DNA from 3 places in the Paenibacillus sp. KACC 21273 genome. Region 1 is predicted to be linked to each of the others. Evidence: riboswitches for the same ligand, from Rfam matches in the RefSeq annotation. Region 1 holds a riboswitch; each other region holds the start of a gene.
What was found. A riboswitch is a leader RNA that binds a small molecule or an ion and turns the genes downstream of it on or off. The one in region 1 is predicted to bind thiamine pyrophosphate.
Positions count from the first base shown of each region.

Region 2: linked by a shared signal. The riboswitch ahead of tenA (thiaminase II) and the one ahead of PQ460_RS21805 (ABC transporter substrate-binding protein) in region 1 are both predicted to bind thiamine pyrophosphate.
Region 3: linked by a shared signal. The riboswitch ahead of thiM (hydroxyethylthiazole kinase) and the one ahead of PQ460_RS21805 (ABC transporter substrate-binding protein) in region 1 are both predicted to bind thiamine pyrophosphate.

Region 1 is NZ_CP117876.1:4,961,092-4,965,380, forward strand. Features, by position in the region: gene PQ460_RS21790 (bifunctional 2',3'-cyclic-nucleotide 2'-phosphodiesterase/3'-nucleotidase) at 1-696, opposite strand, end outside; gene PQ460_RS21795 (aspartyl-phosphate phosphatase Spo0E family protein) at 1,029-1,205, opposite strand; gene PQ460_RS21800 (pyridoxamine 5'-phosphate oxidase family protein) at 1,500-1,916, opposite strand; TPP riboswitch at 2,157-2,268, shown strand; gene PQ460_RS21805 (ABC transporter substrate-binding protein) at 2,386-3,423, shown strand; gene PQ460_RS21810 (MTH1187 family thiamine-binding protein) at 3,448-3,738, shown strand; gene PQ460_RS21815 (ABC transporter permease) at 3,747-4,289, shown strand, end outside.
Region 2 is NZ_CP117876.1:158,790-163,078, reverse strand. Features, by position in the region: gene PQ460_RS00780 (ABC transporter ATP-binding protein) at 1-335, opposite strand, end outside; gene PQ460_RS00775 (ECF transporter S component) at 313-909, opposite strand; gene tenA (thiaminase II) at 927-1,613, opposite strand; TPP riboswitch at 1,759-1,862, opposite strand; gene PQ460_RS00765 (TIGR01777 family oxidoreductase) at 2,034-2,930, shown strand; gene rluF (23S rRNA pseudouridine(2604) synthase RluF) at 3,052-3,759, shown strand; gene PQ460_RS00755 (Abi family protein) at 3,856-4,289, opposite strand, start outside.
Region 3 is NZ_CP117876.1:4,589,188-4,593,476, forward strand. Features, by position in the region: gene thiE (thiamine phosphate synthase) at 184-855, opposite strand; gene thiD (bifunctional hydroxymethylpyrimidine kinase/phosphomethylpyrimidine kinase) at 839-1,660, opposite strand; gene thiM (hydroxyethylthiazole kinase) at 1,700-2,509, opposite strand; TPP riboswitch at 2,603-2,705, opposite strand; gene PQ460_RS20105 (alpha/beta hydrolase) at 2,952-3,782, opposite strand; gene PQ460_RS20110 (DUF1129 family protein) at 3,931-4,289, shown strand, end outside.

The DNA.
Region 1 (4,289 bases):
AATAAATTTGTTCGCTGTTTCAACGATATCTTTAGCAACCACTTTCCCCGACAAGTTTGCGCTATCCCATTGCATTACTTGTGGTGGTACGAAGCCGATAACACCTACTTTAATCGTATGTTTAGCTCCACTTTCATCAGTGACTTCTTTATCCAAAATCAAATAAGGAGTAAAGTAGTTTTTCTCACCTGAACCTGTGCCATCATCTGTATAAATATTAGCATTCACATAAGGGAAGTTAGCGCCTTTGAGAGCGTTACCCAAGAAATCCAGACCATAGTTAAATTCATGGTTACCAATATTTCCTGCATCATAACCCAATTGGTTCATCGCTTTGTAGACAGGGTGAACTTCGCCTGCTTTTAAAGGATCAACTTTGGCTACATAGTCACCTAGCGGATTACCTTGTAATAGATCACCATTATCGATCAATACACTGTTTTTGGCTTCTGCACGCGCATTTTTGATCAATGTTGCTGTTTTGGCATATCCATATTGATCTGTCGCTGCATCTGAATAATAATCATAGTTCATTACGTTCACATGAATATCTGTTGTCTCCAACAAACGTAATTTTACGGTAGATTCAGAAGAAGTGGCTTCGGCTGCAAAAGCAGGAACTGCCGACACTGCAAACAATTGCAGAGCTGCGATGACAGTAATTGCTTTTTTAAATGTTTTGTTTCCCAAGTTCAAAATAAAAAACCCCTCCCAAATATATTCGCATTTGCTTGACCTTTTACTATTTATCTCTATGCCCTATATGTATAACAGCATGAACAAGCAGTGACAATCTACTTAACATGCTGATTTTAAAAAAATCATATTAGAAATTATGATTTAGAGTAGGCAGATAAATAGTAAAAAGGCTACCAAAAGAAACGCATGATAGAATTGTATACTATCAGCTGATATATTTGAAGGGTTATTAGTTCTATTTTTTATGAAAATAAGATTTATTTTGCGAAAAATTCTATAATTTACATGATTGTGTCATGTTTCTTTTCATAAATAATAACTCATTGAGATTAAGGAGTTAAAAAATTAGTATTTCGATCTTTATATTGAAAATACATATCTAAAATTCGATCTAATTGTTCTGATTGGTCTAACACACGATAATCGCGCATCCCATGTTCTTCTGCCATCTGGTTCAATATGCGGCGTTCCTGCTCAATCTGTTGTTCTATTTGTTTTAAGTTCAAGGAAACCACCTCCAGTATATTTCCTTATATCTTGCTATCAATGAGACTTTCATTTTATTCCATCATCGTCATTTTACAGGTTAGTCTATAAAATATTTCTATATACCTTTTTATACCTTATTTGAGTATACCTTATCAAGTTCCTCAAGTACCTATTTTATCCTTTTTATGGAAAAATAAAGACGAAAAAACTCGGAATTTGAATTTTGCATTCATTTCTCTTGTTTCGCAAATTTCAAATTCCGAGTCATTTATGTGATAACTGCTATCTTAAACAATTAAAGTTGTATCAGATTACGCAGTCCACGTTTTTTTGTTACCATCTTGATCTGTATATTCAATCGTTTGTGGTTTGATATCTAGGATCACATAATCAGGATCTTCTGGACCGGAGAACCATTCTTTAAATTCTTCTTTCCAGACACGTTTTTTCAATTCGTCGTCTGTAGATACAGCACTTACACCTTCGATTTCAACGACTTGATTAGTGCCGCCTTTTTCATAACCCAACAATACATAACAGTTCGGATTTTTTTCTAACTCTTCGACTTTATGTGTTTTGCGGTTTGTCGCGAGATGAATATTCAAGCCTTCGTTATATAGCGCCATGTAGCGTACTTTAGGTTTGTCGTTTTCTACTGTACCTAGTGCACAAAATGGATTACCTTCTAATGCAGTTAATATCGCTTGTTCTTCAGCTGTTTTACTCATGATCAATCTCCTCCTGTATATAAACGTATGGGTGTATTCAATATCTATGTCTATGTATATCTATTCGATACGTATAGAAGAATATTGAATGGAACTTTTGTTAGTTACAAACTTCCGTATATGTAAATACCCTTAGCCAGCGAGACTGAACCGAAATACACTGTCTTTTGCTGATGACACCGCATTCTCTTTACTGGACAGTTGATACCCTCTGGTCTATAATTACAATGTAAAAAAACCGCATATGTACAGGGGAGCTAGTTGCAACTGGCTGAGAGTGTATTGTGATAAATACAGACCCTTATACCTGATCTGGATAATGCCAGCGTAGGAAAGTAACAAGTCGTTATATGCTGTACTCTAGCTTATAATTGCACCTATGTCGTCCCGATGGGGGCGTTTTTTTTATGCCTTTTATCCAGTACTACAGGATTGACTATTTGAGCTAGAAGAAAGAAGGATGACGGTAATGAGAACTCAAAAAAGGTGGCGTCAAAGCTTACCGTGGTTAATGGTAGGTTTATTGTGGATCACCACTGCATGTGGTTCAGCAACAAGTACAAGCAATACAGCCAATCAGGCAGGATCAACATCTGCACTTAAAGATGTGAAAGTCGTGCTCGACTGGACACCAAATACAAATCATACTGGCTTATATGTTGCCCAAGCACTGGGCTATTATAAAGAAGCAGGATTAAACGTCGAAATTATTGCTCCCGGTCAAGGTGGAGCAGATACCATGGTCGCTTCTGGTGAAGTGCCTTTTGGAATCAGTTATCAAGAAAGTGTGACTCAAGCGCGTGTACAAGGAGTGCCTTTAGTGTCACTCGCGGCAGTTATCCAGCATAATACATCTGGCTTTGCCGCTCCTACAGATCGCGGAATCAAAAGCCCTAAAGATATGGAAGGCAAATCCTACGGTGCATGGGGATCGCCTGTTGAAGAAGCGGTTATGAAATCAATTATGGATACCGACGGTGGCGATGTTAGCAAAGTCAAAAGTGTTAATATCGGTAATGCGGATTATTTTACAGCTGTACAAAAAGGAATCGATTTTGCATGGATATTCTATGGATGGACAGGAATTGAAGCAGAACTTCGCGGACAACCATTAGATATGTTATATGTAAAAGATTATTCAGATCAATTAGATTATTATACGCCTGTTATCGTAACCAATGAGAAGCAGATCGCTACCGATCCTGCACTGGTGAAATCATTTATGGCGGCAACCAGTAAAGGATATGAATATGCAATCGCTCATCCTGATGAATCAGCAGATATATTGCTCAAAGCAGTACCCGATCTTGATCCTGCACTGGTCAAAGCTAGCCAAAAATGGTTATCTCCACGTTATCAAGATGATGCCAAACGCTGGGGCGAGCAAAAACAATCGGTCTGGGAAGGTTATGCCGATTGGATGTTCAAGCAGAAATTGTTAGACAAACCGTTAGATGCAACCAAAGCGTATACAAACGATTATTTACCTGAAGCCACCAAATCATAAATAGAACATAAGGAGATGACTACTATGGCACACACCCTTTTAAGTATTCAGGTTATTCCCAAAACTCAAGCTGGTGAGAACTCTTACGATTATGTCGACCGGGCAATAGAAGTGATTCAAGCCTCCGGTGTGAAATATGAAGTGCATCCACTTGAGACCACGATGGAAGGCGAACTTAGCGAATTGTTAGAAGTGGTTCGTCAAATGCACGAAGCGTTAGTGGAAAAAGGAAGCCCCAGTATTATTTCTCAGATCAAAATTGCTCATAGTCCAACCGGAATCAGTATGGATGGATTAACCGAGAAGTACCGCTAATGTCTACGATGAATACATGGTGGAACAGGCTATGGCCGCCCCTCGGGGCGGTTGTTTTATTACTGATTATCTGGCAACTGGCAACCAGTCTATTCCATATTGAGACATGGATTCTTCCTAGCCCTGCATTGATTGGACATGAAGCATGGAGTGAGAAAGACCGACTGGGCTTGCACACATGGGCGACGTTAAAATTGACACTATCCGGCTTTAGTATAGGTGTTGCTTTTGGATTACTGGTCGCAGGCGTGCTTCATTATATTCCTTTTCTACGTTCAGCATTATATCCATTATTGATCTTGAGTCAAAATATCCCTACGATTGCTCTGGGACCGCTACTCGTTATCTGGTTCGGATTTGGGATATTGTCCAAATTAATTGTGATTATTCTGGTTTGCTTTTTCCCGGTGACCATTGCGGCGCTGAGCGGACTGGCTACTACCGATCGTATAATGCTTAATTATATGCAAATGATCGGCGCTTCTAAAAATCAAATCTTTTGGAAATTAGAATTACCTTTTAGCTTACCTTCGATCTTTTCTGGAGTTAAA
Region 2 (4,289 bases), 550 kb from region 1:
ATCATAGTGTCCATCTGAGCACGCGGAATAGAGCGATTTTCCAAGCTAAAAGCAATCTCTTCATCCACATGAAGCATACAGAACTGCGAATCCGGGTCTTGAAACATCACGCCACATTGAGGGGCTAACTGAATCTCGCCTTCCACTTCAGCTTCTACATGTTCAGGAATAATACCGGACAATGCAGATAATAGCGTCGACTTGCCACTACCACTTGGCCCTAGAATCAATACTTTTTCTCCACGTGAAATCGATAAATGAATGTCTGTTAATACATTTTCTTCTCGCTGATAAAAACGTACTGACAGGTCTTTACACCCTAGAAGCGATTCCATTCGCATTTCCCTTCTTCCGCCGTACTTTCATAATTTCGTATTGATCCAGTACCCCTGTTTTGCACAAAGCTTCTACAATAATTTTGGCTAACCATCCACCTAAAATCATTCCACTGATCACTTGAATAACCAGAGTCGTAATCAATACTTGTGTGGTGTAATAGCCGAATCCATTAGCGATAACGTTATACAATACTCCACCTACTGCCGCCAGCGCTCCTGATAACATTAACGTCATCAAGTTATAACGTTTGTAGCCAAATACAGCAAAAGCAATCTCTGCTCCAATCCCTTGAAACACACCGATCAATAAAGCAGATAATCCAAAATGGCTACCTGTTAACAGCTCTACAGCCGCCGCCGCTACTTCAGCAATCAATGCCGCCCCTGGCTTACGAATAATATAAGCTACAATCGGGCTTGCAATAATCCAGATGCCGAACATAAATCCTGCACCTACAGGCCCCACTAATGCAGAGATCGGTATCCATAATGTCGACCATCCTAGATAAATAACGCCACAAGCCACCGCCAGAATAACAGTCAACACCACTTCTTTCATTTTCCATGTCATAGAGATTGATGAGGAACTCATACGCGTGCAACCTCCATCGGCACAGGCCAATCTTCCAGAGTGTACGCCATATCCCAGAACATATATTCAAACTGACAACTTAGAAGAAAATGCTCTTTCATACGCGCCCGATGTGCAGGTGTCGTCTGCTCTGCCCATTCATCCAACCGAGCACAGAATTGATGAGTAATCGTATCGGTACGATTGCCATAAAAGTTAATCCAATCATAAAAAGGATGGGAGGCATCAGGCTTCACTTCATCCAATAATTTCACGCCAATCTCCCAATACGTCCACGGGCAAGGCAACAATACCGCCAAAATATCGCCTAAATCCCCTTCATGAGCCACAGTTAACATATGACGAATATAATGATGAGAAGAAGGAGAAAGCGCATATCCTTGCAAATCTTCATACTTGACGCCAGCCACCTCGCAAAAGTTATTATGAGGATGAATTTCACTATGAAGCACAAATGAAATTTGCTCGTTAAACATTGCCATATCTTCACGTGTTGGGCATTTCGCAATTGCCGTTCCATAGATACGCATAAAAGAATTCAAATACTCAAAATCTTGCTTTACATAATGGATCAATTGCTCGCTACGCAGATCACCTTTGGCAATCCCTTGTACAAATGGATGGTTAAAAATCGCTTCAAAAATAGGGTCTGCGGCCTGTCTAATTTCCTGTGAAAAACTCATAACTGTATCCTCCTTAGATTGAAGCATCGATAAAGACGCTTGGTTAATAAAGAAGGACCACTACTGGAATATATGGAAAAATACATGCAAAAAAGCCGCCCCGTGATGGAGCGGCAGAATAGGTGTACGTATATGTACAGGTACCCTTGCACAGTCTCCACTTTCCTACGCTAGTATGAACTAGATCAGGTTCCAAGGGTCCGGGATCTTCCCGTCTCAGCCTACACAAAGGCTCCCCTAGTGGTCATTCGATTCATTTGCATCTTACTGTACACACGATTGAACAGACTGTCAACTGCTATAACCTCAGTAATCTTTCCTTTTTTAACAGTTATAGGGTTATAAAATGGTGTAAAATATAATTATTAGTAAGGATTGACGCGTAAATTTAACTATCTAAACAGAATTGAGTTGATCTCGATGACACGTAAAGTGGTATTGGCAGGTGGCACAGGATTTATCGGGCAGTATTTGGAAAAAAGATTTGCAGCATTGGGTATTGAAGTGCAGATCATTTCCAGACAATCTCCGCATATCGCATGGGATGATCATCAAAGAATTGTTCAAGCTCTCGACGGAGCAGAAATGGTGATTAATCTAGCGGGTAAATCGGTCAATTGTCGTTATAACGAACAAAATAAACGTGAAATTATGAACTCTCGAATCGAAACCACCCAGATTCTTGGAAACGCTATCCTGGCTTGTGAACATCCGCCTGCGCTTTGGATCAATTCCAGTACAGCTACCATTTATCGCCATGCAGAAGATCGCCCTATGACCGAGACCAAAGGCGAAATCGGTAGCGGATTTTCGGTAGATGTTGCCAAAGCGTGGGAAGAAGCTTTTTTCTCTTTTAGCCTTCCCCATACCCGTCAAGCCGCACTACGGATTGCTATCGTATTAGGGCCCGGTGGTGGTGTGATGACCCCTTTCAAAAATCTAGTTCGCTTCGGGCTGGGTGGTCATCAAGGGTCAGGGAAGCAGATGTTTAGCTGGATTCATGTCGAAGATTTATTTCAGATTATTTTATTTATTCAAGAGTGGGAATCGCTTGAAGGAGTATTCAACTGCACGTCTCCTAATCCGGTGACCAATCGTGAACTGATGGCAACGATGCGCAAAGTGATGCATCGTAAAGGCGGTCTACCTGCGTCTACATGGATGCTTAATCTAGGAGCTAGAGTGATTCGGACGGAACCTGAATTGGTGCTTAAAAGCCGTTGGGTGATCCCTAATCGTCTCATCAAAGAAGGATTTATGTTCAAATACGGACGGTTGGAACAAGCACTGCACCATATTTTGCATACAAAATCATAACATCATACCGTACAGACGAACATGACTTTTAAAATAAAGCAAAAAAGGGTATCGTAGAGGTAGACTTGAGTAACAGCTTGAATAGCTTACTCAAAAATTAGAGTTAAAGGTGTGCTTATACGTGCGAATTAATAAATATATTAGTGAATCTGGAATTACATCCCGCCGGGGTGCTGATAAATGGATCAATGAAGGTATTGTCACAATCAATGGTGTGGTTGCCGAGCTAGGCAGTCAGGTCGAAGAAGGCGACGATGTGCGGGTCAAAGGCAAACCGATCAAAGTCGAACAAGAAAATGTCTATATTGTGCTCAACAAGCCGGTAGGCATTACCAGTACAACCGAGCGCCATATTCGGGGCAATATCGTAGATTTTGTCAATCATCCCCTGCGTATTTTCCATGTCGGACGATTGGATAAAGATTCGGATGGCTTGATTATGCTGACCAATGATGGCGATATCGTTAATGAGATTTTGCGTGCTGAAAATAAGCATGAAAAAGAATATATCGTCACTGTAGATCAACCGATTACGCCTTCTTTTCTCAAACAAATGGCTTCCGGTGTAGAGATTCTAGATACAGTTACGTTACCTTGTCAGGTCGTTCAACAATCCAAATATGTATTCAAAATCATTTTGACGCAAGGATTGAATCGTCAGATTCGCCGCATGTGTTCTGCACTTGGCTATGAAGTTCGTGCGCTACGCCGTACGCGTATTATGAATATCCGTCTGGGCAATCTACCAACAGGCAAATGGCGCGACCTGACAACCGATGAACTCAATCGCCTATTCCGCGATCTGGAATATACGCCCAAAAAACGCTAATAGACCAAAAATGTAAAAAAACCTCTTTTATAATCTGTTACCGAATGTAAGGTAGCGGATTAATTAAAAGAGGTCTCTTTCACTTAAATTATTATTTTATTTTTTTAAAACAGTATACCAATCTGGCGGAAATCCTATTAATGTTCGATCTATTTCTGAATACATATCAAGTAAACTTTTAAGTTTTTCTAACCAATCATTCCATACATCTTTGTTTGGGATGAAGTATTTCATAATCAAAATAACAGAAAAAACTTTCTTATCATCTATAATTTTGGGCTTATCTTTTTTAAATAATTGAGGAGGATGTGGAAAATTTCTATTGTACACTCGTCCATAATGAGCACATATATTTCTAAGATTACTAATCGAATGTAGCCAACTACTTACATAAAACCCTTTTATACCATCATAATACATATATCCTATGTAGTCTTTATCTTCCTTCTTCAAGTTTTTGAACAATTTAGATATCATTCCAAAAGTAGTAATTTCCATAGCTACCCATACAGGAAACTCACCAGCATATT
Region 3 (4,289 bases), 370 kb from region 1:
AACATACAGATCATCATAAGAATAGCGGAAAGAACCTACTGTTACGTTACACTATACAAACAGAAAATAGTGTTTACCATTCAAAGTCATTCGACACACCGTACTGTAAGCTACGGTATACCGAATGACTTTTTTTGATGGGGTCAACAAACATGTATTCAGCATTAGATCGTATCGTGGTGATTAGTTCGCAATCAATCGACGGGTAAGCGTATTTAACTGCTGCGTCGCTTGCTCTATATCTGTCTGTCCTGCGATCGCAGAGATCACTGCTATTCCATCTGCGCCCGCGTTAAAGATCGGCTCGGCATTACCTGCATGAATTCCTCCAATACCGACTAATGGAATATCAATATGATGGTTCTTCAGTGCTGTAATAGTGCTTGTTCCTTGTACGGCTTGCGCATCAGCCTTAGAGATTGTAGGGTAGATCGGTCCTATGCCTAAATAATCAGCGCCATCTTCAATAGCTTGTCTGGCTTCAGCTACGCTATGAGCAGATACACCAATGATTTTATCATCCCCTAGACGTGCCCGAATCTGATCTGCGGGTGCATCTTCTTGTCCTACATGAATTCCATCCGCATTCAGAGCGATCGCTAACTCTACATCATCATTCACAATAAACGGAATCTGATGAGTGTGGCATATCTGTTGCAGACGTTCTGCCAGCTTATAATACGCTTGCCCTGTTAAAGCGCCAACCCCTTTTTCCCGAAATTGAAAAAGAGTGATCCCTCCTGCAATAGCAGACCTTAATACTTCTTCTGGTGGTCGAGTACAATTGACGCTTCCCATCACTAGATAAAGGCGTAAGTACTGGCGTATATGCTGAGTATCAGGCTTGGTGATCATAGACTCGGCTCCTTTGCTGATAAGCAAAATGATTGGTAGGCCCATGACCGGAACCGATACCCAATCCATCTTCAATCGCTGCTTGAATAAATTGCTTCGCGGTATGTACAGCTTCATAAATAGTTTTGCCTTTAGCAAGTTCTGCTGTTAATGCCGCTGAAAAAGTACATCCTGTGCCATGAGTATGAGGCGTATCAATCCGCTGACTTTCCAAATAATCAAATTGATTTCCATCGTATAACAGATCGATTACAGTAGACGTCGATGTATCATGTCCACCTTTGATCACTACATATGTTGCTCCCATTTCTACAAACTGCTTGGCGGCTTGTTCGCGCTGCTGTAGATTGGTAATCGATAGACCTGTTAATAACTCGGCTTCTGGCAAATTAGGCGTGATAATCTCTGCCAGCGGAATCAGATCAGAGATCAGCGCTTGCAACGCTTCTTGTTGTAACAGCACAGAACCTCCTTTAGCGACCATCACCGGATCAATCACTAGATGTTGCCATTGATACTGTTTTACTTTTGCTGCGACATAACGAATAATATCTGCACTAAATAACATCCCTGTTTTGACAGCCTGGGGTTGTAGATCCGTTCCGATCGAATCCAATTGCTGTACAACACCTTCAATCTGAACCGGATAGACACCTTGTACCCCTGTCGTATTCTGCGCTGTGATAGCAGTAATAACAGACATGCCATAGACACCGAGTTCTTGAAATGTTTTGAGATCGGCCTGAATGCCTGCGCCTCCTCCACTATCTGAACCTGCAATCGTCAATGCTTGATACACGTTCATCTTGTCTCGCTCCTTTATCATATGAATGTATGTTCAATATTAAGCTTTGGATGAAGTGATCTGGGCTCGTGCAGTTACGATCTCCGGGGTGACTAGAGACAATTGATTGATAAATTGCATCTGAAAACTGCCTGTGCCTTGCCCTGCTGTCTGTTCATAGGCAATCTCTGCGGCTATACCGTAAAATGCTAAAGCTTCTGTCACGGCTTCCAGACGTTCTTGAGCTTGTGTAGGATCAGCGACTGCGATAAATGCACCGACTACGGCACTTAGTAGACAACCACCGCCTGTCACTTGCGTTAATATCTGATGACTGTTAGCAATGGTATAGGTGTTCTGTCCATCGGTTACAACGTCTTTTTCACCGGTGATGGCTACAATGCACTTTAATTTTTGAGCAGCCTGCTCTGCGATCTGGATCATATTGCCTTCGCCTGCTCCTGCATCGACACCTTTGATCTGCCACGATTCGCCGATCACATTAGCCACTTCAGCTACATTGCCACGTAAAACATCTACTTGAACGTGTTCAATAATTTGCAAAGCCGATTGTGTACGATACGGGGTAGCTCCTGCTCCTACCGGATCAAATACAACAGGCACACCTGATTCATTCGCTGCACGTCCTGCACGTTGAATCGATTCGACGGTGTATGGATCAAGCGTACCGATATTAAGCACAACTGCATTCGCTATAGCTGCCACATCGGCTACTTCTTCATGCGCATATGCCATAAAAGGAGAAGCCCCCAGCGCCAGCAATCCGTTTGCTGTAAAATTAGTCACGACCATATTCGTAATATTGTGAATCAGTGGATGTTGCGCCCGTACTTTGGCTAGAAAAGTCATTGATATTGCCTCCTATAACGTAATAAAGACCCATCCATCTCCAGAAGAGACAAATGGGTCAAACATTCATTCAGGTATATCACAACATGAGTGAAAATTCAGCCTCCACTTCCCTCCGCTAGTATAATCCAGATCAGGTTCCAAGGGTCCGAAATTGAATTTTCGTCTCAGCCAACAGGCTCCCCTAGTGAAATCAGTAACTATTCGATTGTTCTTTCTTACCATACCACTGGTGAATGATCTGGTAAAGGATTACACTAGAAGAAATCGCGTTTGTAACTGCCAAGCGCTTAGCGAAAGATATTTTGCTATGCAAAAATCATGTTGGATTATATTAGAAGAAGTCGCGCTTATACTGCCAAGCGCTTAGCGAAAGATATTTTGCTATGCAAAAATCATGTTGGATTATATTAGAAGAAGTCGCGCTTATATTGCCAAGCGCTTAAATCATCCAGTGTTGCCAATCGGTCTGAGCGACTTTGCGTTCGGTGAGCCATTGGCGGGTTTTGTCCAGCAGTTCGCGGCGGTGGGTTCCATTGGAATATGTGTGATCTGCTTGGAAAATAATTTCTTTATCACAGCGTCCTTCTGAACGTGTCCAGAATACTTTTTGATACAAAAAAGCATAATCTACCGGAATCACATCATCCCCTGTACCATGAATCACCAGCACATCGCCACCAAATTGCTTGGCTTCTTGAAACGGTTGGAAATTGCCTAGCGAATCAAAGTATACAGGTGTAAACGAGTAACCTAAATGATCGGCTTGTCCTTCGATCACTGCTTGATCGTATTTGTCCCGACCGGTTAATTTGATAATATCGTTAAATGGATGTCCTACTGCTGACCATAGCACCAGACTTTTGACACGATGATCTCGTACAGAAGTAAGAATTGCTACAGCACCACCCAGACTATGACCGATCAATGTGACGCGGGTGGGATCAATGTCACTGCAATTCATTGCATAATCCAGTACAGTACGAGTCTGAGCGACCATTGATTCAAGTCCTTCTTTGCCATAGTCGCCGCCACTTTCACCGCAACCTGCATAATCAAAGCGAACCACCATATAACCGTCAGCCGCCAATTCACGGGCTGTACTAACAAATAGGCGATCCACTCCAATACGGCTGCCAACAAAACCATGGCAGATCACAATTAGCGGTGTACGGCTTTTGCCTCGTCCTGCTGATTGTGGTTCCTGTTCAGGATAATGAATACTAGCTGTCAGATCCAAGTCGTGATGTCGAATGACGATATTGCGTTCCATGATGATTCCTCCTCTTAAATAAACAATTCCGATCAGTTTAATATGCTTTAATCTTGAAACCATATTATCATTAACGCTAGATCATTGTCAACGCAAGGAAAGTATGGCAAAATAGTAGCTTCGAACAACGAGAATGGAGGAATGAATAATGAGCTCAATACGCCAAATGGTTAAAAATATTAACACCGTACGGGATCAATTAAAACCAGAAAATTTGGATTATTATGATGATGTTATTGTACATGTACGGGATGCACGAATTGATCGTGAAGCAGGCGAAGAATTGCTTTTAGAAATGGGTCATCATTTGCTAGAAGCGCAGAAAAAAGGTAAAACTGCCAAACAGTTATTCGGTAAAGAATCGATAGAGTACGGCAATATATTAATTCGTAATTTACCGGAAAAGAAACAATTGAGCAAGCCGATGTATTACTTGATGATTCCGTGGGTAGCGTTAACATGGGTATTTCTTATTCAAGCATTAATGGGACTGTTCAAAATCAGTAT